4 regions of the Gottfriedia sp. NPDC056225 genome follow, and region 2 is predicted to be linked to each of the others. Evidence: riboswitches for the same ligand, from Rfam matches in the RefSeq annotation. Region 2 holds a riboswitch; each other region holds the start of a gene.
What was found. Region 2 has a riboswitch for S-adenosylmethionine ahead of mtnK (S-methyl-5-thioribose kinase). Riboswitches for the same ligand answer to the same signal wherever they lie in the genome.
Positions count from the first base shown of each region.

Region 1: linked by a shared signal. The riboswitch ahead of ACFCYN_RS07065 (trans-sulfuration enzyme family protein) and the one ahead of mtnK (S-methyl-5-thioribose kinase) in region 2 are both predicted to bind S-adenosylmethionine.
Region 3: linked by a shared signal. The riboswitch ahead of metK (methionine adenosyltransferase) and the one ahead of mtnK (S-methyl-5-thioribose kinase) in region 2 are both predicted to bind S-adenosylmethionine.
Region 4: linked by a shared signal. The riboswitch ahead of ACFCYN_RS03805 (methionine ABC transporter ATP-binding protein) and the one ahead of mtnK (S-methyl-5-thioribose kinase) in region 2 are both predicted to bind S-adenosylmethionine.

Region 1 is NZ_JBHJTJ010000007.1:6,100-14,291, reverse strand. Features, by position in the region: gene ACFCYN_RS07070 (ATP-dependent DNA helicase) at 6-2,279, shown strand; SAM riboswitch class I at 2,360-2,463, shown strand; gene ACFCYN_RS07065 (trans-sulfuration enzyme family protein) at 2,543-3,712, shown strand; gene ACFCYN_RS07060 (trans-sulfuration enzyme family protein) at 3,718-4,902, shown strand; gene ACFCYN_RS07055 (hypothetical protein) at 5,357-5,779, opposite strand; gene ACFCYN_RS07050 (NAD(P)/FAD-dependent oxidoreductase) at 6,140-7,594, shown strand; partial or broken gene ACFCYN_RS07045 (class I SAM-dependent methyltransferase) at 7,776-8,192, shown strand, end outside.
Region 2 is NZ_JBHJTJ010000018.1:29,114-37,305, forward strand. Features, by position in the region: gene glnA (type I glutamate--ammonia ligase) at 1-1,084, opposite strand, end outside; gene ACFCYN_RS13380 (glutamine synthetase family protein) at 1,201-2,502, opposite strand; gene ACFCYN_RS13385 (MerR family transcriptional regulator) at 2,560-2,961, opposite strand; gene mtnA (S-methyl-5-thioribose-1-phosphate isomerase) at 3,799-4,848, opposite strand; gene mtnK (S-methyl-5-thioribose kinase) at 4,852-6,021, opposite strand; SAM riboswitch class I at 6,102-6,260, opposite strand; gene ACFCYN_RS13400 (carbon-nitrogen family hydrolase) at 6,312-7,106, opposite strand; gene ACFCYN_RS13405 (pyridoxal phosphate-dependent aminotransferase) at 7,250-8,192, shown strand, end outside.
Region 3 is NZ_JBHJTJ010000005.1:29,764-37,955, reverse strand. Features, by position in the region: gene ACFCYN_RS05630 (MarR family winged helix-turn-helix transcriptional regulator) at 118-576, opposite strand; gene ACFCYN_RS05625 (hypothetical protein) at 734-1,708, shown strand; gene ACFCYN_RS05620 (hypothetical protein) at 1,808-1,972, shown strand; gene ACFCYN_RS05615 (NAD(P)-dependent alcohol dehydrogenase) at 2,035-3,024, opposite strand; gene metK (methionine adenosyltransferase) at 3,182-4,378, opposite strand; SAM riboswitch class I at 4,588-4,702, opposite strand; gene pckA (phosphoenolpyruvate carboxykinase (ATP)) at 5,003-6,589, shown strand; gene ACFCYN_RS05600 (carboxymuconolactone decarboxylase family protein) at 6,769-7,212, opposite strand; gene ACFCYN_RS05595 (RrF2 family transcriptional regulator) at 7,437-7,928, shown strand; gene ACFCYN_RS05590 (ABC transporter substrate-binding protein) at 8,104-8,192, shown strand, end outside.
Region 4 is NZ_JBHJTJ010000003.1:81,198-89,389, reverse strand. Features, by position in the region: gene ACFCYN_RS03830 (YfcC family protein) at 1-264, shown strand, start outside; gene iadA (beta-aspartyl-peptidase) at 307-1,479, shown strand; gene ACFCYN_RS03820 (M20 family metallopeptidase) at 1,629-2,819, opposite strand; gene ACFCYN_RS03815 (MetQ/NlpA family ABC transporter substrate-binding protein) at 2,876-3,721, opposite strand; gene ACFCYN_RS03810 (methionine ABC transporter permease) at 3,718-4,386, opposite strand; gene ACFCYN_RS03805 (methionine ABC transporter ATP-binding protein) at 4,376-5,392, opposite strand; SAM riboswitch class I at 5,562-5,679, opposite strand; gene ACFCYN_RS03800 (GapA-binding peptide SR1P) at 6,018-6,143, shown strand; gene ACFCYN_RS03795 (sulfite exporter TauE/SafE family protein) at 6,530-7,321, opposite strand; gene ACFCYN_RS03790 (sulfurtransferase TusA family protein) at 7,361-7,588, opposite strand; gene ACFCYN_RS03785 (MBL fold metallo-hydrolase) at 7,614-8,192, opposite strand, start outside.

The DNA.
Region 1 (8,192 bases), on a different contig from region 2:
CTCAATTGGAAAATTGTATAAAAGTTTCAGTACGTTCGCTAGTTGAGTATGCTCATACAGCGGGAAGTATTGATTTAACATATAAAAGTTCGGTTTCATTAATCGAAGGAACGAAGGCACATCAAAAAATTCAAAGTGAATACGGAGAATCTGATGTAAAAGAACGACATATTTCTGGAACTGTCCCATATAAACAATTGGAATTTCAAATTGAAGGTAGATGTGACGGATTATTATTAAATGATGATCAATACATAATAGAAGAAATTAAATCAACAATGAAGGATTTGAATGAAATAAATGAAAATTCTTATCCGGTTCATTGGGCTCAAGCAAAAGTATATGGGTATTTTATTTGTGAAGAATTGCAACTTGAACAGATCACCATCAAGCTTACTTACGTGAATATTTTAACGGAACAAAAAATGAGCTTTTATCTTTTGTTTACAAAAAATGATTTAACTAATTATCTGTATAAGATGTTAGAGAGCTATTATCCTTTTGCAAAATGGAAGTATGATCATATTGAATTACGTAATCAAACGATTAAAGATTTAAGTTTTCCATTTCCTTCATTTCGAAAAGGACAAAGGAAACTAGCTGGAGCTGTATATCAAACAATCCAAGAAAGTAATAATTTGTTTGCTATCGCTCCAACGGGAATTGGTAAAACTGTTTCAACTATTTTTCCGACTGTTAAAAGTATGGGTGAGGATCGTATAAATCGAATGTTTTACTTAACATCGAAAACGATTACTAGGACTGTTGCTGAAGAAGCGTTTAAGCGAATGACAGATCAAGGATTATGTATATCATGCACAACGATTACGGCAAAAGATAAAATTTGTTTTAAAGAAGAGACGATTTGTCAAAAAGAATATTGTGAATTTGCTAATGGATACTATGATCGGATAAATGGGGCTGTGCTTGATATTCTTTCGTCTGAAACGGCTTTTACACGAGAGAAAATTGAAGAATATGCCCGAAAACATACAGTCTGTCCATTTGAATATTCGTTAGATTTATTAAATTCTTCAGATGCCATTATTTGTGATGTTAATTATATTTTCGATCCTAGAGTATCATTAAAACGGTTATTCGATGAGCATAAACGTAGTTCGGTATTATTGATTGACGAGGCTCATAATCTTGTAGATCGTGCGAGAGAGATGTATTCTGCAAGTATTTTTAAATCTAAATTTTTAGAGTTGAAAAATAGATATAAAAGTATTAAAGATGATTTATATGAATCTGTAAATGTCATTAATAAGCGATTTATAGAATTAAGAAAAATTTGGAAGGATACTGTAGCTCCTGTATCAAAGGAATTTGATGAGGAATTAATTGAGCTTCTTCACAAATTTAATGAAATAGCAGAAATTAAATTGCAGGAATTGGACGAGGATGAAAATAAACAAATTCTACTAGATACGTATTTTGAATCACTCAACTTTGTTAAAATCGCAGAGTTTTTTGATGAACAGTATATTTGCTACTATGAGCTTTATAAAAGTGAGGTTCACGTAAAACTATTTTGCCTTGATCCATTTAAAGTAGTAAACGATGTTATAAAAAAATTTCGCTCTACTATTTATTTCTCAGCAACCTTAACGCCAGTACAATATTTTCAAGATATGCTTGGCGATCAAGATCGTGATTATACGATTACGATTGATCCGCCTTTTAGTAAAGAACAACTTCAAGTAACCATTGACTCTTTATCAACCCGATATCAAGACCGTGTAAAAAATTTAGAAAGATTAATCGATACGATTTATAAAGAAATTTCGAAAAGTAAAGGAAATTATTTAGTTTTCTATCCTTCTTATCAATATCTCATTCAAAGTATCGAATTATTTCAAACTAAGTATCCGACTATTAGAACAATTGTTCAAGAAAATGGTATGTCAGAATTTGATAGAGAAGATTTTCTATTACAATTTAATAGTCTTAATGAGAAGACTTTAGTTGGATTTGCTGTATTAGGTGGAATTTTCTCCGAGGGGATCGATTTAAAGGGCGATCGATTAAATGGTGTCGTAGTAATCGGTGTAGGATTGCCACAAATCTGTTTAGAAAGAAATATTTTAAAAGATCATTTTAATTCGGTTGGGAAAAATGGGTATTATTATGCATATGTCTTTCCCGGGATGAATAAAGTCATGCAAGCAGGTGGAAGAGTTATCCGATCAGAAACGGATAAAGGGACTTTGTTACTAATTGATGATCGATATAAGAGTGCACTTTATCAAAATTTACTACCTGCAGAATGGAAATGAAATATTAATAATTAAATAATTCGAAAAAAACAATTGATAATTATCAGAGTTTTTAATATACTAATCAATATAATTAAATAATCTTATCAAGAGCGGTGGAGGGACTGGCCCGACGAAACCCGGCAACTCTAGTGAAAACTAGAAAGTGCTAAATCCTGCAGGTATATAGCCTGGAAGATAAGAGCGATATGTTATCGAGACATAACCACTTCTTATTTTTTAGGAAGTGGTTTTTTATTTTGACTAAAATGGGGGATTTAATAATGACTAAGACAAAAGTAGCTTTAAATACGAAGGAAAAATCAATCGAAACAATTGCTGTACATGGAAGTAAAGGATATGATCCATTAACTGGTGCAATCAGTTATCCAATTTACCAATCTGCAACATTTAAGCATGCAGGGTTAAACCAATCGACTGGATATGATTATGCAAGATTACAAAACCCAACTCGTGAAGAAGTAGAAAATACTGTGGCAAAATTAGAAAACGCAAATTTTGGTGTTGCATTTGCAACTGGTAATGCAGCCGTTACAGCAGTATTAAGTTTATTTAAAAAAGGAGATCACGTGATTGTGTCAGATGATTTATACGGTGGTACATATCGTCTGTTTGAAGAAATCTATTCGCCGTATGGAATTGAGCATAATTTTATTGATACAACTGAAATTGAAGAAATTCTGGCTTCGCTTAAACCGAACACAAAAGGAATTTTTATTGAAACACCTTCAAATCCAATGATGAAAGTGACAGATTTAAAAAGAGTTGTTGAGATTGCAAAAGAACGAGATATTCTAGTGATTGTCGATAATACATTTTTAACACCTTATTTCTTCAAACCAATCGAACTAGGCGCAGATGTTGTTGTTCACAGTGGAACGAAGTATTTAGGTGGTCATAATGATACACTTGCTGGCTTTGTTGTGACAAACTCAGAATCTACGAATGAGCGTATACGCTACTATCAAAAATCAACGGGTGCAACTTTAGCTCCATTTGACTCTTGGTTAATTTTAAGAGGAATAAAAACATTGCACTTACGTATGGAATATAGTCAAAAAAATGCGATTGTACTTGCAAAGTATTTAGAAAATCATCCGAATGTTACTGAAGTGTACTATGTAGGACTACCAACACATAAAGGTTATTCAATTATTAAAGAACAAGCAACAGGATTTGGGGCAATGATTTCATTTAAAGTAAAAGATTTAAGTTTAGTTGAACAAGTTTTAGGAAGTGTAAACGTCATTACATTTGCAGAAAGTTTAGGTGGAGTTGAATCGCTAATAACGTATCCTCATACTCAAACACATTCTGAAATGCCTGAGGAATTTAAAAGAAAACTTGGTCTAGATGACCATACATTACGATTATCAGTAGGAATTGAACATATCGATGATTTATTAAATGATTTAGAAAATGCATTGGGGTGATAAAATTGAAATTTGGAACTAAATTAATTCATAATGGAAATGAAGTGGATCCGACGACAGGTGCATTAAGTATTCCTATCTATCAGACTTCAACATTTCACCAATTTGATATTGAGAATTTTGGGAAATATGACTACGCAAGAAGTGGGAACCCAACAAGAGAAGCATTAGAAAATACAATTGCAAAATTAGAAAACGGTGTGCGCGGCTTTGCGTTCTCATCAGGGATGGCTGCTATTTCATCTGTTTTATCACTGTTCTCAGCAGGAGATCATATTGTTATTTGCGAAGATGTTTACGGAGGGACTTTCAGAATAGCGACGAAAGTATTAAATCGTTTTGGTATCGAATTCACATTTGTAGACGCTTCAAATTTACAGGAGATTGAAGCAGGAATAAAGCCAAATACAAAGGGACTTTATTTAGAGACCCCATCTAACCCACTTTTGAAAATTACTGACTTAAGAGGTGCAATTAAACTTGCGAAAGAAAATGACATTCTAGTAATTGTAGATAATAGCTTTTTATCACCATATTTACAAAAACCACTAGACCTAGGTGCAGATATTGTAGTTCATAGCGCAACAAAATTTATTGCAGGCCATAGCGATGTAATCGGAGGCTTAGCAGTTGTAAATTCTGAAGAACTTGCACAAGAATTATACACAATCCAAAATTCATTCGGTGCAATTTTAGGCCCGCAAGACTGTTGGCTAACACTTAGAGGATTAAAGACACTAAAGGTTCGTATGGATGCGTATGAACAAACTGCTTCAAAATTAGCGAATTGGCTTTTAGAACAAGAAGAAGTTGAGGATGTCTATTACCCAGGATTAAAAAACCATCCTGGTCACGATATTCATTTTGAGCAGGCTTCCGGAGCAGGAGCAGTCCTTTCATTTACATTAAAAACAATTGAACAAACGACGAAATTTCTTCAAACAGTCGAAAATGTAGCAGTTGCTGTTTCGCTTGGTGGAGTAGAGACAATTGTTTCATATCCTGTTAAGATGTCTCATGCAGCAATACCTGTTGATGTACGTGAAAGATTAGGTGTTAAAGATACACTAATTCGAGTATCTGTTGGATTAGAGGATCTTGAAGACTTAATTGCAAGTTTCCGAAAAGCGTTAAATGCAGGAGCAAGAGAAAAACAAACAGTACTTGGCACGGGGAAATCTAATAATTAATTCAAAAAGCGAACACAAATTGAACAATATTGATAAAGCTGTGAACTTCGTTGATAAATGACGTTTACTCGTTGATAAATGACGTTTACTCGTTGATAAATCATTAATCTCGTTGATAAATGACGATTACTCGTTGATAAATCATTTAATCTCGTTGATAAATGACGATTACTCGTTGATAAATCATTAATCTCGTTGATAAATGACGATTACTCGTTGATAAATCATTTAATCTCGTTGATAAATCATTAAATCTCGTTGATATAATATTATTTGGACGTATATTCTTCTCGTTCCAACTAATTTTCGTTCGGTTTTTTCGACCATTGAACGGATTTCATCTAAGATGATACACAAAATCCCACAAGGTTTCTTGTGGGATTTATACATGTTTTTTTGATATTGCACTTTTTTAATTAAGAGTTAAATGCATTTTAGTTTCATATAGATGTGACTATGAAAGGAATATTTCCCCATCACCAATTTCCTCTTGAATTACTTCAGCTGCACCAATAAGTGCCAATGCGTTACCAACTATTTGAATTGAGTCAGAAAGCACAATTTTTCTTTGTAAATCAAGTAAATTTATTTTATCTGAAGTGAACAATTGCTTAGAAACGAAAAAAGCTACGGATAATTGACCAGCTGTACCAATCCACATTCCCGAAATGATATCTCTTTTCCCTTGAAAGATTGGATCTTTGTCGATTGAATATAATTTTGATAATGTAATCGTTTCATACAATTGTGCAACTGCTTTAACCCATGAGGCAGCCACAATTTGTCTTTCAAGACTTACTTGTAAACTGTCATCATCTATATTAGTTTTCTGTTCTTGGTCTTTACCTTCCTTTTCCTTGAAATTTTCTTCTAGCATCTATTCCAACTCCAATATGAAAAATCTATTATTTATATAACTATTCAAGTTCATCAAATTGTGTTTCTATCCGATTTGTTATTTTTCTATTTCAAACGTTAAACTTTACTTTAAATGAGATGAAATACTATGTTTAATATCAATTGATTTTTAAATTTGAATTGTCTAATTTTGGACAAAAAAACCAGTTGACTATTGATTCAAGATAATGAAAAGGTTTCACTTGTAATAATAAACGAATAATTTTTTATAAAAATAATGAGATTGTTCGTATTTTTACTTGAAACCCTTTCATATTGATGGTATTCTATCTTAGGTTGAATAAATGAAATAACTTAAACCTTTTGGGGGTAAATATAAATGTATGATGTAATCGTTGTTGGAGCAGGACCTGCTGGAATCTTTACTTGCTATGAATTAACTTTAAAAATGCCGAATGCTAAAGTATTACTTGTTGATAAAGGACATGATATATTCGCAAGACATTGCCCGATTTTACAAAAGAAAATTGAAAAATGTCCACCTGCTGCAGGTAAAAAAGAATTTTCAGGATGCTTACCAGCATGTTCAATTACAAATGGTTTTGGTGGTGCTGGAGCATATTCAGATGGAAAATTTAATATTACAAGTGAATTTGGTGGATGGATGACAGATTACTTATCAGACTCACATGTAGTAGAATTAATAAAATACGTTGATGAAATTAATCTACAACATGGAGCAACTGAATCGATCACTGATCCATTAACTGAAGAAGTAAGAGATATTGAACGCCGTGGTTATGCTGCGGGACTAAAATTATTACGTGCACAAGTTCGTCATTTAGGAACTGAGCAAAACTTAGAAATTCTAAAAAGTATATATGAATATTTAAAAACGAAAATTGAAATGAGATATAAAACTGAAGTAGAGGACTTATTAACTGAAAAAGTTGATGGTACTCATAGCGTTAAAGGAATTAAATTAAAAAATGGTGAAGAATTACAAGCTGAGAAAGTTGTCATTGTACCAGGTCGTGATGGCTCAAAATGGTTAACTGATGTGATGAAAAAACGTCGTTTAAAAATGTCAACGAACCAAGTAGATATTGGTGTACGTGTAGAAACTTCAAATGTTGTTATGGAAGAAATAAACAAGCACTTATACGAAGGTAAATTCGTATTTAATACTAGCGTGGGTACTAAAGTCAGAACATTCTGTAGTAATCCATCTGGACATGTAGTAGTTGAAAACCATTCTGGTATTATGACTGCTAATGGTCACGCTTATAAAGACCCTAAATTAGGAAGTCCAAACACAAACTTTGCATTATTAGTATCACATCAATTCGCAGAACCATTTGATAAACCAAATGAATATGCACATGAAGTTTCACGCCTTGCAAACATGCTTTCACATGGTGGCGTAATTGTACAAAAATACGGAGATATCATAAGAGGTCGCCGTTCAACTGAAAAACGTATTAAAGAAGGATTTTTAGAACCAACATTAAAAGAAGCAGTGCCAGGAGACTTAGGTTTAGTCTTACCATACAATACAATGAAAAGTTTAATTGAAATGGTTGAAGCATTAAATCTTGTTACACCAGGTATCGCTGCAGAACATACACTTTTCTACGGCGTAGAAGCAAAATTCTACTCAGCTCGTCCAAAATTAAATGAACACTTTGAAAGCGAAATCTCTGGATTATATCTAGGTGGTGACGGAGCTGGCGTAACTCGTGGTTTAGCTCAAGCAAGTGCATGTGGCGTTTGGATCGCTCGTGATATCATTACGAAAATTGGAAGTAAAGAGAAAGAATTAGTTACGGTTTAATACTTACTTGAAAAACCTCTAATGCATTTTGCATTAGAGGTTTTTTATTATTATAAAATATTCTCAAAGTTTAGCTTAAAAAGGAATTACTGATATACGTTAGTAGATGTATAATGAATAAAAAAACTTTAAGGTAGGTGAACTCGTGAAATCAAAAACAAAATATCAAACGTGGATCCGAATGTATAAACTGATTATATTCTTAGTAATTTCACTCGTTCTACTTTTAATAGCACTATTACCGATCAATACATACGTGCGAATCCTCTCAGGAATTTTAGCACTGCCTTTTATTTATATAACATCTATACTCTCCTATTCGATCTATCAATTTGCAGAGAACGGAGGGAACTATCAATCAAAAATACATGATTTAATTGTGTCGAAAGTAATTTGGGATGGAAATGGAAAAATTTTAGATATTGGAACGGGTAGCGGTTCTCTGATTATTAAACTCGCAAAAGCTTTTCCTAAGTCCACTTTAACTGGAATTGATTATTGGGGTGGTAATTGGGAATATTCAAAAGTACAATGCCAACAAAATGCAGAAATAGAAGGTGTCGCAAACCAAATCGATTTTCAGAAAGCAAGTGCCTCA
Region 2 (8,192 bases):
ATTTGTTTTTGATTCCGTCTAAGCCTGCTGCTAATAATACTGATAATGCTAAGTATGGGTTTGCAGCTGGGTCAACTGAACGTACTTCTACACGTGTGCTTAAACCACGAGATGCAGGAATACGAATTAGTGGACTACGGTTTCTTGCAGACCAAGCAACGTAACATGGAGCTTCGTAACCTGGTACTAAACGTTTGTATGAGTTTACAGTTGGGTTTGTAACAGCTGTAAAGTTTGGTGCGTGTTTTAAGATACCTGCGATAAAGTGACGTGCAGTTTCGCTTAAACCTAATTCACCAGACTCATCGTAGAATGCGTTTTTGCCATTTGTAAATAATGATAAGTTACAGTGCATACCTGAACCGTTAACACCGAATAATGGTTTTGGCATGAATGTTGCGTGTAAACCGTGTTTACGTGCGATTGTTTTTACAACTAATTTAAATGTTTGAATGTCATCACAAGCTTTGATTGCGCCAGCATATTTGAAATCAATTTCATGTTGTCCTGGAGCTACTTCGTGGTGAGATGCTTCGATTTCAAAGCCCATTTCTTCAAGTTCAAGAACGATATCACGACGGCAGTTTTCACCTAGGTCAGTTGGAGCTAAGTCGAAATAACCACCTTTATCGTTTAATTCAAGAGTTGGTTCGCCTTTTTCATCTAATTTAAATAAAAAGAATTCTGGCTCAGGTCCTAAGTTGAAATCCGTGAAGCCTAAAGCTTCCATTTCTTTTAACATACGTTTTAAGTTATTACGAGGATCTCCTTCAAATGGAGTACCGTCTGCATTGTAGATATCACAGATTAAACGAGCTACTTTTCCTTTTTCAGCAGTCCATGGGAATACTACCCAAGTGTCTAAATCTGGGAATAAGTACATATCTGATTCTTCGATACGAACGAATCCTTCGATTGAAGAACCGTCAAACATCATTTTATTATCTAAAGCTTTTTCAAGCTGACTTACTGGAATTTCAACGTTTTTGATAATTCCTAGTAAATCCGTAAATTGTAAACGTATGTACTTTACGTTTTGTTCTTTTGAAATACGGAAAATATCTTCTTTAGTAAACTTAGCCATTATAAAAGTTCCCCTTTCGTATGCAACAAACAAAATTAGTCTAACACACTTTAAAATAGAAAAGTAGAGAGATTCTACTTCCACTTTTCTATTTTTTTTATTTTAAATTTTAGTGATTAGCAGTTTAAATATGTTTCTTTTTCCCATTCTGATACACGCAGTCGATATGCATCCCATTCTTCTTTTTTGTTTTGAAGGAAGGAATAAAATACGTGTTTCCCTAAAACTTGTTGTAAAAATTCACTGTTTTCTAGTTCTGCAACTGCTTCAAGTAAGCTTCCAGGTAATGTTTCAATTCCTTCTGCTTTTCTTGTTACATCATCCATCTTATACAAGTTTTCACTACGTTCAGATGGAGGAGTTAATTTTCTTTCAATTCCATCCAATCCTGCAGAAAGTAATACAGCTAAAGCTAAATATGGATTTGCAGATGGATCTGGATTTCGTACTTCGATTCGAGTACCTGCACCTCTTGCAGCTGGTATACGAATTGTACATGTACGATTACTTTGTGACCAAGCTACATAGACTGGCGCTTCATAACCTGGCACTAAACGTTTATATGAATTAACAGTTGGATTTGTGACTGAAGCATTTGCTCGAGCGTGTGTTAATACACCTGCAATAAATTGTCGAGCTGTTTCAGATAACCCAATTGAATCATGTTGATCATAAAATGCATTACCATTATCATTTCCTAGACTCATATGACAATGCATACCTGAGCCATTTTCACCGAATATTGGTTTTGGCATAAATGTTGCAACTAAACCATGTTTTTCAGCAATTGTTTTAACTGTATATTTAAATAATTGAATATTATCAGCTGTTTGTAATCCTGGTGCGTATTTCCAATCGATCTCATGTTGACCGATTGCGACTTCGTGATGTAAAGCCTCAACTTCTAATCCTAATGACTGAAGTGCTTTCGTAATTTCACGACGTATTGTAACTGTTTTATCTAGGGGAGCTACATCAAAATATCCACCGTTGTCATTTGGCACTAATTGATTTCCTTCTTTAGAAAATAAGAAGAATTCTGGTTCAGGGCCGACATTAAATGAAGTAAATCCTTTATCAGTTGCTTTTTCAATTGCACGTTTCAATACATTTCTTGGATCACCTTCAAACGGTGTCCCATCAGGATAATGAACATCACAAATGAAAAGTCCAACTTTCTCTGTAACATCAACTTTCCAAGTATTCAAATCTGGAAAAAGCATCATGTCACTTGCTTCAATTTTCGTGAAGCCATTAATACTTGAGCCATCAAACATAGTTTCGTTGTTAAGTATTTTTTCAATTTGAGTAATCGGTAGTTCTAAATGTTTGAATACCCCTTCTATATCTGTAAAAAATAACTGTACAAACTCAAGGCTATATTTATCAACAGATTTTAAAATCGTTTCTTTAATCATTTATATTTCCCCCCATATAAATATAAAAGCTAGAAAAATCCGGTCTTAATCAATATCTTAATGAAAGAATCGAGACATATCTCCTTGGCGTAGAGAAGTTTTTCCTAATTTACCATTTTGATATAACTCTTGGCGAAGCATTTTTCGAAGCTGTTCATCTGATATTGATTTTTCAACTATAACTTGTTGCACGACAGTTTCTTTGGATTTTTCTGACGATTTTAAATGGAGTACTTCTTTAATTCCTGCTAAATTCAAGCCTTGTTCGATAAATGTTTTTATCTCTAATAATCGATCGACGTCGTTGAAAGAAAATAATCTACGATTACCTTCAGTACGTGCCGGTCGAATTAAATCATGCTCTTCATAATATCGAATTTGTCTTGCAGATAATTCAGTTAACGAAATGACTATTCCAATCGGGAAAAGTGGCGTTGAGCGTCTTACTTGATCATTCATAGCAATGCTCCTTTCGTTCTTCTATTAGTATTTTATTCCATGTCAGATAATCTGTCAATATGATGTTAGAAAATCTAACATGAAATTATTTGTTTTTTATTCTATGCAATATTTATTAAAATTCTACTATTTATTTAAAAAAAAGAGCCCATCCGAATGGTCAGCGTATCGACACATAGGCGGCCTATTTTAAATTCCAAAAAAATTGCAGTTCTTCGTCTGTCTTACAGCTAAATGTGGGTATTTTTGAAGTATTTTTCATTTAGATTTGCATGTATGATCCTCATTTATAGATTTCCAGCTGTTTTCGTTACTTTTTTACTTCATTTAAGGTGAATTAGCGCAAATTTACTAAATTTTTATTTTTGTGCATCTACTTTTGAGCAATTGTTATGATCAGATACCCTAACCCGTATGGGTAATATCTTATCCAAATTAGAATTCCTGTTAATTTAATTGCAGTTTCACTATTTTTATTTGCAGATTCTCTAGTTTTATTTGCACTACGACCTTTATTTGCAGTTTCACTTTACTTAATCGCACCTTTCACAGTTTAATTTGCACGTTCAACTCAAACTACTCTTATTTTTGAATTTCCTATAAATATAAAAATAAGGATGCCTAAAAATGTTACACTTTTAAGGCATCCTGTTTCTATTAATATTCAATTATAAAAATCGTTTAGTTAATGCAAAAATAGTACATCTAAATTCATAGGAATATACAAACTCACATAAAGATACTCATCCGCTCGTAATTACTTTTTACTAGTTTCTTCCTATATAAATAATTTCGGAATAACTTTGTATTAATTCACTAGATAATGCATTATTTATATTAAACTTCTTCCCAACCTTTGAATGTTTCTTTAAAATTACTCGAAACAATTCCCTTTTCTGTAATAATTGCTGTTATTAGTTCATTCGGTGTTACATCAAATGCTGGGTTAAGAACATTAATTCCTTCAGGTGCAATTTGAATATTTCCGATATGTGTTACTTCCGTTCGGTCGCGTTGTTCGATGACAATTTCATTACCTGATTCGATTGATGTATCGATTGTTGATAAAGGCGCAGCTACATAAAATGGAATTTGATAAAAGTTTGCTAATATCGCTAATTGTAATGTTCCAATTTTATTTGCAGTGTCACCATTTGCAGTAATACGATCAGCTCCAACAATGACTGCGTCCACTTTTTTATTTTGTAATAAGTAGCCGACCATATTATCAGTTAGTAATGTAACTGGGATACCGCTTTGGTTTAGCTCCCAAGATGTAAGTCTTGCGCCTTGAAATACTGGTCTTGTTTCTGTTGCATACGCAGAAATTTCCCAGCCTTTTTCTTTTGCTAAGTGCAATGGCGCAAGCGCTGTACCATATCGGCTTGTAGCAATACTACCTGCATTACAATGTGTCAATACAGCCGCTCCATTATGCAATAATGTTAAAGCGTTTTCACCAATTTCCTTGCAAGTCGCTTCATCTTCTACATGTAGTTTGATCGCTTCTTCCATAATGATTAACTTAGCCTCAGAAACTGTCTTTGCTTCTTTGCTAGCTCCAATTAGTCTTTCAACCGCCCAAGCTAAATTTACTGCAGTAGGTCTTGCGCTAATTAATTCATCAGCTAATACTCTTGCTTGAGTATGAAATTCATCGATCTGTTCAGTCTGAATTTCTCGAACGCCTAAATATAGACCATAAGCTGCTGCTAAACCAATCGCAGGTGCGCCTCTTACTTGTAGCTTAACGATTGCTTCTCGTACATCAAGCAATGTAGTTGCATCAAAATAATAAATTTCAGTTGGTAATTTCGTTTGATCTAAAATTTTTAAACTCTCACCGTTCCATTGTAAAGATTCGGGTATTTGCTGTAATGTAGTCATCGATTATTTCTCCAATCCAATTATTAAATTACCAATATTGTTAATATTAAATCTATTTTTAATGCAAAATGCTCCGAATTTTAAGACTTTTTTCTTTACTTGAATTTTTTGATTTTCCTCAAGTGAATCAATATCTTCAACATGAGCAAGACCGATACTTCTTCGGATTAATTCGCATCCAATTACTCCAATTGCGTCCACCCAGTACCCCTCTAATTTTTCTTTAATTAGAGCCTGTTGGTTAAATGGTCTAACACTATGCTCTTCCCATAATCGAATAAATGTTTCATTAAAAACTTTTTCAATGTTTAAAATATGTTCAACAATTTCTTCTTTTTGCTCAGTTCGGCTGAAAAGTTGAAAAATTAAATTCGCTTGAATTTGACCTAAATCAAACCCGATTGGTCCTACAAACGCAAACTCTGGGTCAATAACTTTTGTTTCTGTTGTAGACACGAAAATACTTCCTGTATGTAAATCTCCGTGTAATAACGCTTCTTTTTTTGATAAAAAGTCTAATTTTAACTTTGCTACTTCTATTTGTAGAGCTTCATCATTCCAAAGTTCTTGAATTACTTCTGTTAGCTCTGCTTCATAACTGTTTGTTTCGCAGTTAAAGTATGGGTCAGTATAAACAAGATTTTCTGTTATATCACAAAGTTCTGGATTGTTAAATAGATACTCTAGCTCTTTTTTCTTAGCTGGAGTTGTTCCGAAATCAGAAGTAAAAAATAACGATTTTGCTAAAAAATCACCGATATGTTCTGCCAAAAACGGGTAACTCTTTTTCTCAATTAAGCCTTTTCGTAAAATTTGTAAATGTGAAAGGTCTTCCATTACTGTTACAGCTTGCTCTTCATCATGTTCTAAAATTTCCGGTGAATGTAATGGAATTAAATCATTATATATTTTTGTTGCATTACTCTCGATTGTTGCTCTATTTAATGTCAGAGGCCAGCTTTCACCAACAACTTTTGCATAAGGTAAAGCTTGTTTTATGATTAAGCCTTTTTCGCTTCCTACTGGTGTAACTTTGAAAACTAAGTTTAAATTTCCATCGCCGATCTCTACACTTTCACATAATTCATTTGTAAAATAACCTAATTTTTGTAAATAAGTAATTGCAGTTACCTCTGTTAAAGGTCTATATTCTTTTCTTTGAATGACAGTCATACAATTCATCCCCCTCGATTTTGACAAAATAAAAAGCCTCTTTTCCGAGACGAAAAGAGGCAATGTTAATTGGCTTTCGTCTCTTATCTACCAGAAAATTACTTTTCTGTTGGAATTAGCACCGTGCCTTACTGAGCAATTAAGCTCAGGCGTATTTATTACGCCCCATCTCACAATGGTATTACAGTCGGTTGCTGGGCATCATCGGGCCAAATCCCTCCGCCTACTCGAAATAAGAGTTCGCATATTTGATTTTATACTCGTATTTTAATTTAAAGAATTTTAGTTTGTCAATTACTTTTTTGTAATTTTTTATAGATTCCTTCTCTTCTGTCTTCGAAGATTGGGATTGTACCGCGTATTTCATCGACTTTTTTAGGATCAATTTCGCCAAAAATGATTTCCTCATTCGGACTACCTTTTGAAATTACTTCTCCCCAAGGATCGATTATCATCGAGCCTCCTCCAAAAGTATTCGCTAAATCCTTACCTACTCGATTACATGCTACGACATAGCATTGATTTTCAATTGCTCTTGCTTTTAATAATGTTTCCCAATGATTCATTCGTTGAATTGGCCATTCTGCAACAAAAAATAAAACTTTTGCGCCTTTTTGAGAATGAGCTCCGATCCATTCTGGGAAACGCAAATCATAACAAACAAAACCTGCGGCAGTTAAACCATAAATCTCAAAAAGCCCATCGGTCTCACCTGCTTGAAGATAGTGATGCTCGTTCATTAGCTGGAACAAATGAATTTTATCATACGTTTTAACGATTTCACCTGTTTTGCTTATAACAATTAAAGTATTGGTGACACCATTTTCTTGCGCAATTGGAAATGATCCACAAATTAACGTTACATTATTTGATTTTGCTATTAACTGGAGTTCAGAAATAATTTCCTCTTGATCAGCAGTATGCAATCCAATTTCTTTCAAACAATAGCCTGTTGTCCATAACTCCGGTAATACAATTACCTCTACATTTTCTTTTACAGCCTCAATAATTTTAGATTTCATATTCTCAAAATTAGCTCTTGATTTGCCTAAAATAACGTCAGATTGAATGCAAGCAATTTTCAACATAATTTATTCACCCTATTCTAAATTTTATAGACATTTTTAAATCGAGCATATATGATGGTGAAAGTTATTGCAACAGTCGTTCATGAAAATCATTCGATTACAAAACGATCTAATCTACTTAAATAAATTCTATTTTTGGAGTGATTAACTTGAATCATAATAAACTATTAAACAATTTACCTAAACAATTTTTTGCATCACTCGTTCAAAAAGTCAATGAGTCAATCAATAAAGGTCATGATGTGATAAATCTTGGTCAAGGAAATCCAGATCAACCAACACCAGACCATATTATAAAAGCGTTGCAGCAATCTGTTGAAAATCCAACAACTCATCGTTATTCACCTTTTAGAGGGATGAGTACATTAAAAAAAGCTGTTGTAGAATTTTATAAACGCGAGTATGATGTTGACTTAGACCCAGAAGAAGAAGTGGCTATTTTATTTGGCGGAAAAGCTGGATTAGTAGAGTTACCACTTTGTTTATGTGACGAAGGAGATACGATTTTAGTTCCAGACCCAGGATACCCTGACTATTTATCTGGTATTTCTCTTTCTAAAACGGTACCTTATATGCTTCCGTTACTTGAGCAAAATCAATTTTTACCAGATTATAGCTTAATTCCTCAGAAAGTTTTAGATGCTAGTAAAATTTTATTTATTAATTATCCAAATAACCCTACTGGTGCAATCGCAACAGAAGAATTTTTTAAACATACTGTGGAGTTAGCAAGAAATAATCAAATTACAGTTTGCCATGATTTTGCATACGGTGCTTTTGGATTTGATGGCAAAAAACCATTAAGTTATCTTCAAACTCCTGGTGCAAAAGAGTGTGGTATTGAAATTTATACACTTTCTAAAACTTATAATATGGCTGGTTGGAGAATCGGTTTTGCAGTTGGTAATAAAGAGGTCATTTCAGCTATTAATCTATTACAGGACCATCTTTACGTTAGTATTTTCCCAGCTGTTCAAGAGGCTGCCGCTGTTGCATTAACAGAATCTCAAGAAAGTGTGAAAAAATTATTAGCACTTTATGAAGATCGCAGAAATGTCTTTATTAGCGGTTGTCATGAAATTG
Region 3 (8,192 bases), on a different contig from region 2:
ATAGTTATATTTAACTGTTATAATTTTTTAATAAATAAGGATTTTCTCTTAATCATTTCTTAAAAATGGCCAAAAAAATATGGAGCCGAAATTGACTCCACTCCTTCAATATAATCTCTATTCTATTTTCCCAAGTATTCGTATAATCTTGTGCATTGAGTAATCTAAATCTAACAAGTCTTCTTCATCAAGCTGCCCTAACCTTTCGATAAAAATATGATAAAAATCTTCCCATCGTTTAGAGACAACTTTCTTCCCTTTTTCCGTAAGGACAATTTTTACGCTTCGTTTATCATTAGCATCTTGAATTTTGGATACATACTCTTTTTCTTCTAATTTCATAATTAATGGGGTCATTTGCTGTTTAGAAATACTAATATTTTGAGCTAGCTCTGTTAGTGAAATTCCTTCAGGTGTTTGAAATAATTCCTCAAGTATATGACTTTGCAGATGGGTTAACTCAGCCTGTTTATTCTTTAGTGAATTTTTTGAACCTGGCTTGTTAAACTTATTAAAAACTAGCGGGAGTAATTGGATAAATTTCTCTGCTATTTGGTGTGTTTTTGAATTCGTCATGCGACTTTCATACCTTCCTGTACAAAAATTTCCAAATTGACATATAGTAAATAAAGGTTTATTATTTATTCGACCTTAGTTTAGATTATAACACATTTTACAAATAAACTACATTTAAAATAGTAAACAATAATTTACTATAAAAAGGAGAGGTATTATGAAATCAAACGGATTAACTTTCGGAATCTATCCTCTTAGCGTAGCCGGTACACCTATAGGATTAGCTACTGGACCAGAAGATAATTATGAAAAAATATCATCCGCACTAAAAGAGCTTAAAGATAATGCTAATCGGCTTTTACCTAGAATGTACGCTGTCTATATGGGACCAGAAACGGAAGAAAAAGTATTTAATGCTTTAAATCGCTATAAGAACTCTGGGTTATTAGGTGATTTAACAATCGGATGCCTTATGGACCAAAGTCTGTCACTAGAATATTGGTTTAATTTCGTTCGTAAAGTAATTAAGGAATATGGTCCTTTACTTGAATCAATTCAAATTACGAATGAACCTAATTTATCGTTTATGGATGGATCGAAACCATATGTATTTGAAGCACTTGTACGAGGAATAATTATTGCAAAAGAAGAAATTACAAAAAATAATTTAAAAGTTAAAATCGGGTTTGGTTCGGTTCCTGAGGGAGAAAAAACAATTCCACATTTTTGGGAGAGCCTAATGAATATTGGTGGAGATGAATTAATTCATTCAATTGATTATGTCGGTCATAATTTTTATGTGGATGTATTTGAGGAACCACTGGAAATTGAGGAAATTGCAATCTCAGTAGAAAATATACTCCGTAAATTTCGAGATACGTTAAATCGCAATAGAATCCCTACAACAATTCCAATTCATATTACGGAAAATGGATGGCCAACCGGGAAAAATCCGTTTATTCAAATAGAAAGATCGTATGCAAAGCAATCAGACGTCCTTGAAAAAGTTGTTCGAACGGTCTACGCACTTCACCAGGAACTAAATATTACTCATTATGAATTTTTCGGTTTAAGGGATGCTGATAGCTCAAAAGACGATCTATTTCATCAATTTGGCATTATGAAGGATGATTATTCACCTAAGCCTGCTTTTTACACCTATCAAAAATTAGTTAATGAATTAAGCAAGTAAATCGATATTTCATCTTTTGAATGAAGTTAGTCAAATCGTTAAGACTAACTACTATGAAGAATTTCTTCACGTTTCTACTATATATATGGAGGTAATAATTTGACTAAACAATATAAACCCCTTATAAATGAAGAACATATGAAAATACAAGCGAACCTTAATAATCTTGACCCTGGTCATTCAGTGGATGAACTTCGCAAAATTGAAACTGCAAATATGATTTTAGCTGGTGAAGAAATAAGACAGCAAAATGAAAATCTATAAAAAAACTTGTAAATTAAGGAATCCCTCAAAATCAATTTTTGAGGGATTCTTATATTATGATTTTACAGTTGATTATTACCTCGAATATTAATTACTATATTCCCCTTCTTATGCCCTTGTTCTACATAATGATGTGCTTCAGCAATTTGATTAAGTGGATAATGCCGATCTATCACAGCTGTTAATCTGTCAGCTTCAATAAGTGCTTTAATATAATTCAAATCTTCCTTGTTCATATTTGCTACTCCAAGGATGGCTTTTTCATTACTGGTCAAATTATTCCAAAATGCTTTAAAGTACACTGAGGGCTTCCATACTGCACTTAATAAATAGGTCCCATCTTTATTCAGTAACTTTTTACAGTCTGAAAAAGAAGTCTTGCCTACCGTATCAAAAATAATGTCATAAGTTTTCCTACTTTTCGTAACATCTTCTTTTGTATAATCGACCACTTCTATTGCTCCAAGAGATCTAACCAACTCTAAGTTTGATGTACTACACACAGCAGTAACTTCTGTGCCGAAATATTTTGCGAGTTGTATCGCATAAGTTCCTACACTTCCCGAACCGCCATAAATAAGCACACTTTGCCCGTTTTGGATAATACTCCTTCTTAAAAAATGAAGTGCAGTAATAGCTCCCACAGGCACAGCTGCAGCCTGCTCGAATGACATATTAATTGGCTTTTTGGTAAGCACTCCTTGCTCAGGTAAAGAAATATATTCAGCATTAGCACCAAAAGAAAATCCGCTATACCCGAAAACATGGTCACCTATTTTAAAACTTTTCACTTTTTCCCCTACTTTGACTATTTCTCCTGCTAGCTCACAACCTGGTATTTTATTTCTCGGCTTTGTTAGGCCAAACATAAGTCGAGAAGGTAGCCAATACATAAAAGGGAAATCTGAGGCTCGTAGTTTTACATCTCCTGCTGTTACGGTTGTAGCATGTATTTTTATCAATACTTCATCATCGTTTATAGTAGGTTTTTCAACTTCTTTTAGCTGAAGAACTTCTGGTGGACCGTATTTTGTACAAATTATTGCCTTCATAGGTTCCTCCATTTAAAACTTTGATTTAGTCATTTAAACCTATGAAAAATCATTTTTAAGTATGCCTATCTATATTTGTCTTCTACTAGAATGTAACTCTGTATAAACAAAAAAAGACTGAATACAGCAAATGCCGTATTCAGCCTTAATCTTATTATTATAGACCTGCTTCAGTTTTTAAAGCTTCTGCTTTGTCAGTACGCTCCCAAGGAAGATCGATATCTGTACGGCCGAAGTGACCATAAGCAGCAGTTTGTTTGTAAATCGGACGACGTAAGTCAAGCATTTTGATAATTCCAGCTGGACGTAGGTCGAAGTTGTTGCGAATTACTTCAACTAATTTTTCTTCTGAAACTTTACCTGTACCAAAAGTATCAATAGCGATTGAAACTGGTTTAGCTACACCAATTGCATATGCTAATTGAACTTCAGCTTTATCAGCTAAGCCAGCAGCTACGATGTTTTTCGCAACGTAACGTGCAGCGTAAGCAGCAGAACGGTCAACTTTAGTTGCATCTTTACCAGAGAATGCGCCACCACCGTGACGAGCATATCCACCGTAAGTATCAACGATAATTTTACGACCTGTTAAACCTGCATCACCTTGAGGTCCACCAATTACGAAACGACCTGTTGGGTTGATAAAGAATTTTGTATTTTCATCAATTAACTCAGCTGGTACAACTGGTTTAATTACAAGTTCTTTAATATCATTTTCGATTTGAGCTTGAGTAGCTTCTGGACCATGTTGTGTTGATACAACGATTGCATCAATACGAACTGGTTTGTTGTTTTCATCATACTCAACAGTTACTTGAGTTTTACCGTCTGGACGTAAGTAAGAAACTGTTTCATTTTTTCTAACTTCCGTTAAACGGCGAGCAATTTTGTGTGATAATGAAATTGGAAGTGGCATTAATTCAGGTGTTTCATTTACAGCAAAACCGAACATTAAACCTTGGTCACCTGCTCCGATTGCTTCGATTTCTTCATCTGACATGCTACCTTCACGTGCTTCTAACGCTTGGTCTACACCTAAAGCGATATCTGCTGATTGCTCATCAATAGAAGTTAAAACTGCACATGTATCTGCATCAAATCCGTATTTTGCACGATCATAACCGATTTCACGGATTGTTTCACGAACGATTTTTGGAATATCTACATAAGTAGAAGTTGTGATTTCACCTGCAACAAGTACTAGACCTGTTGTAACTGATGTTTCCGCTGCTACACGAGCATTCGGATCATTTGCTAAAATTGCATCAAGAATTGAATCTGAGATTTGGTCACAGATTTTATCTGGATGTCCTTCTGTAACTGATTCTGAAGTAAATAAACGACGTTGTGACATTGAGTCCCCTCCTAAATTGAATTGACGGATCTCTTTTTTCTCAACATAAGAATAAAAAGTTTGTTCCTATTCCTATGTTTCCCATTTAAGATAAAGATAACTCAGTGTAAATTACGAAATTGCCACTGTATTTAAGTTTTGAGCAAAAAAAAAGCCTTCCTCTTATCAAATATTACCTGAGGAAAGGGTTCTTGGTTATTTGCCTTTCGCTCTTATCGTTCAAGACATAAAAAAAAGTCTTGCATCAGGTTCAGCACCTTTCACTAAAAGTGAGGTTGCTGGGCTTCGTAGGGCCTGTATCCCTCCACCTACTCGGGATAAGAGAGTATCCGTATGAAAAGTATCATATTAAAATTTCACTTTCTTGTCAACAACTTTCATCATTACTTTTAACATAATTCTACAATAACTTTTAATTTCTATTTAAATGGAAATTACTATTTATCATATTCTTTTGACGAAATTACACCTATTAATTAAATCATTTTACTCAAATTTATTTTTTAATGAAATTCATAACACATTTTACTAACTAATAGTATACACTATTAAAATAAATGTGTTATACTATTTATCGAGATACCTACATGGCAGACAAATATATTTAAAGGATGGTATTAGTATATGAAGACAGTTGATGTAAACTTTGAATTAAACGAATTACTTACTAGTAATCAAATGTATAACCAACTTAGCGTTTCTGAGTTAGTTGAAAAAGTCCTAACAAGACAAGAAGGAATTTTAACGTCAACAGGAGCAGTTAGCGTTTCAACAGGCAAATATACTGGACGTTCACCTAAGGATAAATTTATTGTTAAAGAGGCATCTGTTGAAAATTTAATCGATTGGGGTTCAGTAAACCAACCAATCTCTGCTGACGTATTCGAAAAATTATATAGCAAAGTACTTAACTACTTAAAAGATCGTAACGAACTATTCTTATTCAAAGGATTTGCTGGCGCAGATACTGAGTACCGTTTACCTATCCAAGTAATTAACGAATTTGCATGGCACAACCTATTTGCTCATCAATTATTTATTCGCCCAACTGAGCAAGAACTTCTAACTCATGAAGCTGAGTTTACAATTGTTTCTGCTCCGACATTTAAAGCAGACCCAGTAGTAGATGGAACAAATTCAGAGGCATTTGTTATTGTATCATTTGAAAAGAAAATAATCTTAATTGGTGGTACTGAATACGCTGGAGAAATGAAAAAATCTATTTTCTCTATCATGAATTTCCTATTACCACAAAATAATGTTTTACCAATGCACTGTTCTGCCAACGTTGGTAGCGAAGGCGATGTAGCATTATTCTTTGGTCTTTCTGGAACTGGTAAAACTACATTATCTGCTGATGCAGACCGTAAATTAATCGGTGATGACGAGCATGGCTGGTCAGATAATGGTGTATTCAATATTGAAGGCGGTTGCTACGCTAAATGTATCAACTTAACTTTTGAAAAAGAGCCACAAATTTTCTCTGCAATTAAATTTGGAACTGTTTTAGAAAATGTAGTTGTTAAATCTGATAGCCGTTTAGCTGACTATGATGATACAACTTTAACAGAAAATACTCGTGCTGCATACCCAATGCAAGCAATTCAAAATATCATTGAGCCAAGCGTTGCTGGACATCCACATGCAATTATCTTTTTAACTGCTGATGCATTTGGAGTATTACCTCCAATCAGCAAATTAACAAAAGAGCAAGCAATGTACCACTTCTTAAGTGGATTTACTAGTAAATTAGCAGGTACTGAGCGTGGTGTTACATCTCCACAAGTAACATTCTCAACATGTTTCGGATCACCATTCTTACCGCTTCCAGCTGTAGAATATGCAAAAATGCTTGGTGAAAAAATTGAAAAACATAATGTAAATGTATTCTTAGTAAACACTGGTTGGACTGGTGGAGAATATGGCGTTGGTAAACGTATGAATCTTTCTTACACAAGAGCAATGGTTCACGCTGCACTTGAAGGAGATTTAAACAACATTGAAACTACACAAGATGAGTTTTTCGGATTAGCAATTCCAACTCATGTACCTGGTGTACCTGATAGCGTATTAGTTCCATCAACAACTTGGGAAGATAAATCAGCATATGATCAAAAAGCTCTTGAATTAGTAAAAAAATTCCAAGAAAACTTCAAAAAGTTTGAAGGCTTTGACGCTCAATTAGCTGAGCTTGGTGGACCTTTAAAATAATTTAATAAATAAAAATGTAAGGGCTGTCCTAAAGTCAGATTTAATGACTTTTGGATAGCCCTTTTTTAATCAGTGATAAAAAATTAAATTTCGCTATTAATTTAATGCCATATTATAAATCCTAAAGTGCAAAAGCATCCAAACTGTTTATCTGGATGCTTTTTTTATAAAAGACATAATTATCTTTCAGTTGGTGTATTCCCCATTGATATAGAGATTCTATTCCAGCTGTTAATTTGATTGATTATAAAGACAAGATTTACATATTCCTTTTCGCTGAAGTGTTTACTAACACGATTATAGAGTTCTCCTGGCACACCTTTATTCGGGATCAATGTGATATGCTCTGTTAACTCTAACGCTGCTTTTTCTGCTTCTGTATAAAAAGCACACTCTTTCCATGTAGTAAGACAATATATACGTTGTTCCGTTTCTCCTATTTCTCTTGCTTCAGAGGTATGCATGTCAATGCAAAATGCACAACCATTAATTTGTGAAGCACGAATTTTAATAAGTTCACGAAGTTTATGGTCTATACCCGTTGATTTAGTATACTTTTCCATTTCCATCATTATTTTAATTGCTTCAGGTGCTAACTTATAATAATTAATTTGTTGTTCCATTTTATTTCCCCCTAAAAAAGTTAATTCTAAAAATAAATGTTTAGATGTATAATTGAATCGAACAATCGACGACTAACTTAATCGCCGATTGATATAGTCCATAATATATCGTTTTTTTTATTCTGTCAAACTCATTTATTTGCTCTAAAAGTAAATGTTTGACAAAGAAATAAAACATTTCTAAGATTAATTAACATAATCTCTTTTATGAAGAAGGTGTTTTGATGCAGTATAGCGTTGGAGTTGAGTATGCACTTCACTGCCTAGTTTATTTAATTGATACTCCTGAAGATTCTCCAATTGGAATAAAGGAACTTTCCTTCTTTCAAGGTGTTTCAGATACATATCTCTCAAAGATTTTTAGTAAATTATCTAAAGCTGGTATTGTAAGTTCAGTTCCAGGAGTTAAAGGTGGTTTTAAACTAGCTAAATCTCCAGAAGAAATTTCCTTTTGGGATGTAATTGAAGCAGTTGAAGGTTCTAAACCCATATTTCAATGTAAAAACATTAAAGATAATGGTTATCTATATAGAGAAAAAGGTTGTACTCCAAGTGCTACCTGCACGATTAATTTAGTCATGCTCTCTGCAGAAGAAAAAATGCATGAATATTTACGTAGTAAAACACTTTCGTGGTTAAACAAAGAATTAGCAACTGTTTTACCTAACGAAATACGTGAAGACACTCGAAAATATTTTTCGAAGAGCAATAAATAAAAACCTCTCTAATTTCCTAAAAAAGGAATTTTGAGAGGTTTTTTCTTAGCACAAAAATCGATTATTTTCTGCTGTTCTTCAATCGAACTGCACGCATTCAGAACTCCGCATTCACCCATTTTCTCCTAATGCATAGGCTAATTGTATATTTTCGATTAGGAGGGATTAAATGAAAATCAAATGGTTCGTTATTTTATTTTTATTAGTTGCTTCTATTTTAGGTGCTTGCTCAAAAGATAAACCAAAAGATGGCAATACAAAAGT
Region 4 (8,192 bases), on a different contig from region 2:
GCAATGTTAACAATGCCGATTATGGCACCGCTAGCTGACCTATTAGACATAACGCGTCAAACCGCTGTCTTATCTTTCTCCTTTGCAGATGGAATCGGAAACATCATTTTCCCAACAGCAGGTACATTAATGGCAGGACTGGCAATTGCAGGTATTCCGTGGACTAAATGGGCTAAATGGATTTTCCCATTAGTATTTCTTCAATATTTGATTGGATTAATAGCAGTGCTGGTCGCTCACTTTATTCACTACGGCCCATTTTAAAAATAAAATAGAAGTAACTTACAATATTAGGAGGATCACAAGTTGTTAACTTTAATAAAAAACGGTCAAGTATACACACCACATTCGATTGGTCGCAAAGACATACTCATTGCGGGCGGAAAAATTATCTTAATAGGGGATTGTATTCCACTACCTCCAGACTCATACAATTGCAACTTAATAGATGCTACCAACAATATTGTAGTACCTGGTTTTATTGATTCACATGTTCATATTATCGGTGGCGGAGGTGAAGGCGGCTTCAAAACACGCACGCCAGAACTCATGTTAACTTCTGCTACTACTGCAGGTGTCACTACTCTGGTTGGTTTACTTGGTACAGATGGAACAACAAGAAGAATGGAAAGCCTCCTTGCAAAGGCAAGAGGTTTAGAGGAAGAAGGAATTACATGTTATATTCATACAGGTTCTTATCATGTCCCCGTAAAAACATTAACAAGCAAAATTGAAGATGATATCATATTAATTGATAAAATAATTGGTGTCGGTGAGATTGCTATTTCAGATCATCGTTCATCTGAGCCCACATTTGAAGAATTGGTGAAAATCGCTACTGCCGCACGAAATGGTGGGATTTTGTCTGGTAAGGCTGGAGTATTGGAAATTCATGTGGGCGATGGATCAGATAAACTCACACTATTACATGAAATAATTGATAAAACAAACATCCCAATACGTCATTTCCATCCTACACATATTAATCGTAATGAAGAGTTATTTGAATCAGGAATTCAATACGCATTAAGGGGTGGATATGTCGATTTTACAACGAGTACAATCCCTCAGTTTTTAGAGGAAGGTGAGGTCAAGTGTAGCAAAGCATTGCGATTGATGCTCGATCACGGTGTACCTATTGGGAATATTACCTTTTCATCTGATGCACAGGCAAGTCTCCCTTATTTCGATAAAAATGGTGAGTATCTTGGCCTTCAAGTCGGAAAGATGTCCTCTCTTTTCCAAGAAGTAAAAGATGCAATATTAGAGGAAGCAATTCCATTAGAAACAGCTATTCAAGTGATCACATCCAATCCTGCACAAGTGCTAAAGCTGCCTCAAAAAGGCTGTTTACAAGTAGGTAAGGATGCAGACCTTGTATTATTACGACAAGATAATTTGGAAATTGAGACTGTTATTGCAAATGGCAAGATTATGTTAGAGAAAGGAATTCCGATCGTTAAAGGAACATTCGAGTAAGGAGAAATAAACCAGAAAAACTATCACTTAGTTTTTCTGGTTTTTTAGATTTTAATTATTACTTAAAAAAATACAAATCGAATGAACTATCAAAAAGTAAATACGTCAGAAAAATGGATTCCGACCATCTTCCTGACTGTTTAAGTTAACTATTTTTCAGTTTGCTGAAATTCAGTTTGTACCTTTTCTAAAAGATTTTTATCAGTAATTAATCGGTAACCCGTTAAAGCCAATGCCTTTGCACCCGTGATTAGAGCGTGATCACCTTGTAGCGACCTAGCAGCTTCACGGAATTCATTCGTATGAGCTACTAAATCATCAGGTCCAATTTTTATATATGCGTGGGAAGTCGGAACAACATGGCTGACATTACCAGCGTCAGTCGATCCAATTCCTCCGTTTTTGCCACTGATTGTTTCTCCTAATAAAGCTAATTCTTCACCTACGATGCGATCAAGTGATTGATTGATAATAAAATCGTGAACTTCATTTTGGAATCTTTCAATTTTCACAGTACTACCAGTCGCAAGTGCAGCTCCTTCGGCAATATTACGAATCTTATTGGATACTTCCTCTGCATGCTTCCATGTACTAGCGCGGATAAAGAATCTCGCTGAAGCATATTCCGGAATAATATTAGGCGCATCACCTCCGTGAGTAATAATTCCGTGGATTCGTACATCACTAGTAAGTTGCTGACGAAGGGCATTTATTCCATTAAATAATTGGATTACGGCATCTAGTGCATTAATTCCATGTTCTGGTGAACCAGCCGCATGGGCCGCTCTACCATAAAAGTGGAAGTCCAATGGATTTACTGCAAGAGATGGGCTTGTTAATCCTGTTTTACCACTTGGGTGAAGCATAAGAGCTGCATCAACGTCTTCTAATAATCCGTTTTTTACAAAACTACCTTTTGCACTTCCATTTGGTCCCCCCTCCTCTGCAGGAGTTCCAAATATAACAACCTCTCCCCCTGTCTCGGAAATAACTTCGGCGAGGGCAATTCCTGCAGCCACACTCGTAGTCCCAATAATATTATGTCCACATGCATGACCAAGACCAGGCAGTGCATCGTATTCTGCCAAAAAGGCAATCGTTGGGCCTTGCTTAGACGATTTTTTTCGTGCTACAAAACCTGTTTCATGTCCGGCGATATTACGTGTTACATCAAAACCTGCTTCGACTAATGTTTTAGTGTGAGTTTCTGAAGCAAAAAACTCTTGATTGCCTATTTCAGGTTTCTCATGAATTTGATGACTAATCTGAATGTATGTTTCTTTTAATTTCTCAATACTTTTCACAATTTGGTCTCTATGTGTTTCAGTTTTGACTGTCATGTAATTATTCTCCCCTTTGCTCTCTTATATAAGAATGAAACTCAAAAGTACGATACTTATAAATTTTTAATTTTCCCAATCGTAATAACAACCGGAACTGTTGCACCTTTGTCACGTTTAATAATGTAATCATGAACTTCTTTCGATTGGTATGCCTTCACAATTTTCAAATAATCCTTGTCATTTTTATCCTTTGTACGTGATGCAATAACATTAATATATGGCATAGCGGATTTATCATTTGGATCTTCTTTATAAAGCGGGTCTTTTGCAGGATCTAATCCGGCTTGAACAGCAAAACCATTATTAATGATAGCTGCTCCTACATCATCTAATGATCTAGCTGTTTGACCTGCAGCAATAGGTTTGATTTTTAGATGCTTAGGATTCTCTTTAATTTGCTCAATACTTCCTTTTGGATCAAAATTATCTACTAAACTAATTAACTTTGAAGATTGTAATAGTTTAAGTGCACGTCCTGCATTCGTTACGTCATTTGGAATGGTAATTGTTGCACCATCTGGTATATCATTTAGATTTTTATATTTATGAGAATAAATTCCCATTGGAGCAATAACAGTCGAACCAATCGCAGAAATATCTAAATTATGATCCTTTTTAAATTGGTTCATATATGTGATTGTTTGAAAAGCATTTAAATCAAGACTACCATCATTAAGTGCTGTGTTTGGCTGTACATAATCTGAAAAAGAAATGATTTTCAACTTAATGCCATCATTTTTGACTTGTTTTTGGACAATTCTCCAAAGTTCACCGTCATCACCGTTTATTCCAATCTTAATTGTTTTTTTTCCATTACCTGATGATTCTTTAGAACCACATGCTGCTAATACCGAAACTGTTAATAATACTACTGCAAAAATACTAAAAAACTTTTTCATCCTCTTTTCCTCCTCACATATCTTGACCACGTATTTCCTAAGCTTTGAATGATTTGAACAATGAATACTAGCAATACTACTGTGATGATAATAACGATTGTTTCAAAACGTTGATAACCATATGTAATCGCTAAGTCACCTAAACCGCCAGCCCCAACAGCACCCGCTGCTGCGGTTGATCCAATTAGCCCAATCGTTGCTGTTGTAAATGACAATATTAACGATGGGATCGCCTCAGGTAGAATAAACTTAGTAATAATTTGAAACTTTGTAGCTCCCATTGCATAGGCTGTTTCCAGCACTCCCTTATCTACTTCTAGCATTGAATTCTCAATCAATCTTGCCAAATAAGGTCCAACGAAAATTGATAGTGGAACGATTGCCGCAACTACACCAATTGATGTTCCAGTTATTAATCTAGTAAACGGAATAATGGCAACTAGTAAAATGATAAATGGCACCGATCGCAAAATATTAATAATAGTATTTAACACCGTAAATACAGGTCTGTTTGCCATTATATGTCCAGGTCTTGTTACAACTAGGATAATACCTAATGGCAAACCTATAATTGTTCCAAAAATAAATGAACCGAGTACTGTCAGAAATGTTTCATTGCATGCTTGCAGAAACTGTGGCCAGAAGAATTCCCAATTAAGCTCCATTTAACTCAACCTCCTTTACATCTATTCCTTTTTCCAAAATATATTTAATAGCTTTTTCACTTTCATCTTCTGTTCCCTCTAGTGCAACAAGCAAATTACCATAAGGTCTTTCCTGCAGCTCTGTAATAGATCCATAAAGAATGTTTAGGTGAATATCGAACTTTTTAAGAACCTCTGATAATAGAGGATTGGCTGCCTTTTCTCCTAAAAAGACTAATTGATAATATTTTCCCTTTGCCAATGAGTTCGATAACTTAGGGGGTACCTCATGTTGTAATACAGTGTTAACGAAATTTTTTGTAATGCTTTTTTGTGGACTCGTAAAAACATCGTACACATGGCCTTCTTCAACAATTTCTCCATTCTCAATGACGGCAACTTTGTCACATAAATCACGAATGACACTCATTTCATGCGTAATTAGGAAAATGGTAAGATTATAGGATTTATTTACCTTCCTTAAAAGATCCAGTACATTCTTCGTTGTTTCTGGGTCCAATGCTGATGTTGCCTCATCGCAAAGCAGAACGTCTGGGTCTGTTACTAATGCCCTTGCTATTCCCACTCTTTGCTTTTGTCCTCCCGATAAATGCCCTGGATAAACATCTTGTTTCCCCGAAAGTCCAACAAATTCAATTAATTCCATTACCTTTTTTTGAACATCACCTTTCTTCTTTCCTTCAAGGTAAAGCGGCATTGCTATATTATCAAAAACCGTTTTCGCTGAAAGAAGATTAAAGTGCTGGAATATAACGCCAATTTTTCTACGCGTTTTACGTAACTGTTCATCGTTCAAAGCCAACAAGTCTAAACTATCAATCAGAACTGATCCTTCTGTTGGTTCTTCAAGTCTATTTAAACAGCGAATCAATGTACTTTTACCTGCTCCCGAAAAGCCAATGATTCCATAAATCTCCCCCTTCTCAATTTTCATATTAATATTATTTAGCGCTTTAATTGGTGGCCTTCCAGGATAAACCTTGGAGACGTTTTTAATCTCAATCAAATTTATTCCTCCAATGCTAGTAATCTTAAAAATAACAAAGTATTCTTATATGTAAACTAGGTTTTGTATGTGTGTTTCCCCCTTTTTTCTCTTGTAAACTATCAAAAAACCCCTCTCCTTATCCAATAACACAGATAAGAAGAGGGGTTAAATATATAAGCCACTTTACTTCTTATCTTTCAAATCGCTTAAACGATTTGCAGGAATTAGCACGGTATTTGTTACGAAATAACAAACCCGTTGCCGAGGTATCGTAGGGCCAGTCCCTCCACCTCTCTGGATAAGTAATAGAATTTATTAAGTTTTAAAATTATTGAGTTAATATTATCCCTCTTTTTTTAATACGTCAAGTAGTATTTTACAATTTTTTTGAGAAATTTTAGCTAACAATAGTAAGTTTTTCTGTTTGTATTAATTAGCATATGCTTGTCAAAAACATATTTTTATATAGTTTTTAGATCTATTTTTTAATACCAAGAAAAAAATATTTTGAGTAGATTTTTGTTAAGAAACCTTGCTAATTCAACGTTCTCTACCTATGGACATTTCCCGTCCACAGGGTGGGTAAAGTCCCTGGAGAAATAACGAATTGAACGTGCTATAGTGGGTGTAGGAGGTGTTTCTCATGCAAATTTTAATCTGTAAAGAATGTGAAGAAACCATTGAGTACGCGGAGTATAAAAAAGTAGTAAAAATCTATTCAACATGCGAACATTGCAAAACCGAAGAAAGTACTTCAACTTTAAAATAATTTAATATACTAAAAAAATAGATAAATTTTGTTATCAAGGCTTTAATGCAAAAAGGATCTTCCATTAAAAAAATGAAGATCCTTTTTGCTTTTTATTTTACGAACATTAGTATTATTTTAAGTAAATTTGTAGACATGCTCATCGATACTATTACGCTATAAATTTGTTAAACCCGTTCAAGCTTTTTAAAGGGTTCAAGAGGTAATTCAACACGGATAATCTAACAAGCGTTAATACCTCACATACTAATTTTAAGCCTTGTTTGTTCGTAGACAATTAAGTATTCCTTTTTTTACAATCCTATTAGTTAGTACATAAAAAAGGGCGATAAAAAAACAGAAAAACTCTCTTTCAAGTTATTCTGCTTTTTTATATAAATCCGTATTCAAGTAATCCATGTTTTAATAATCGTAAACCAAATTTTCAACGCAGTAAATCCGATTAACACTGCTAAAATTCCTCGTAAAACCTGCGTTTTTGTTTTTTTGCCTATTTTTGCTCCTAATGGTGAAGCAATTAAACTGGCAACTACAACGATAATAGTAGGCAAAATTGTAACTTGACCAGTAGAGACTTTACCGATTGTTACACCTATTGAAGAAATGAATGTAATCGCTAATGAGGAAGCAATTGTAATTCGTGTTGGTATTTTTAAGATTGTTAGCATGATTGGTACTAAAAGAAATGCTCCGCCTGCTCCAACTATACCAGCACTAGTACCAACGACAAATGCTAAACCCGCCGCAAGCCAAATATTAATTGAAATTTGACCATTTTCTGCCATTTCAATCTCTTTTCTAGGAATGAACATTAAAACGACCGCAATCACTGCTAAAATACCGTAAACAAGATTAATCCCATGCTCTGAAAGTAAATTTGAGCCGAATCCACCAAGAAAACTTCCGATTAGTACACTAATTCCCATGCTTAATATAACTCGTTTATTTAAGTAGCCACTTTTACGATAGCTTAATACTCCACCTAAAGTTGCAAATACTACTTGTACGGCACTGATCCCCGAAACTTGATGAGAAGTGAAAGATGCAAATCCTAACAATGGAGGAACAAATAAAAGCATTGGATAGTTTATAATCGCTCCACCTATCCCTACCATGCCTGAGATGAAAGAACCAATAAAGCCCACTAAAAACAGTACTAAAATTAAGGTCCAGTCCAATTGAAGACCCCCTATAATTGAAACTATGAATCGATTAATTTATCCTTTTTTGATCCAAAATTTTAATACATTATTTTCTTCTACATATTCTAGTAATTCATGACCACCTGATTTAGCCCAAGCTGCTAGATCATTTTTAGCCCCTTTATCTGTAACATGAATTTCTAGTACGTCACCAACACCAATCTCTGCAATTGCTTTTCTTGTTTTTACAATTGGGATTGGGCATGCTAAGCCTTTTGCATCTAATAATTTTGTAGATTCCATTTTAGTTTCCTCCTAGTTTGTTTAATTATCTTACCGCACATCGATTTGGACCAATTTCCATTTCTCTTTGCGTTTCTTCGTCTAAATCTATTTTCCCCATATTCATTTCACGAATTTCTTGATATGAGTTTGGTTGTGGTGGTAAATTCTCGGTAACTGTTCTTCTAAATTCGTTCTCATCTTCAATGTTCAAGCCATGATTCTCAGCAAATAAATAGCCAAGTTTTTTATAAACACTACCATCTTCATTTAATTCGCCAACTACCATGAAGTGTGATGGGAGTACGATTAATTCCGTTGATAAGTTTCGATATTTTTTATAAAGTGTCTCACGCAGATCACCTACCCAATCTTCCGCCATCCCAGCTAGATCAGGTCTTCCAATTGAATCGATAAATAAAATATCACCGGAAAGAAGGAAGCTGTCGTCAACTACAAATGATGTTGAACCGATTGTATGGCCAGGTGAATATAAAGCCTCAATACTAATTGATGACTCACCAATCATTATTTTATTTCCATCTTCTAATGATCTATATTCAAAAGTTACGTCTGATGCATCTTTTGAAGATAACCAGTATGTTGCGTCCGTTAACTCAGCAAT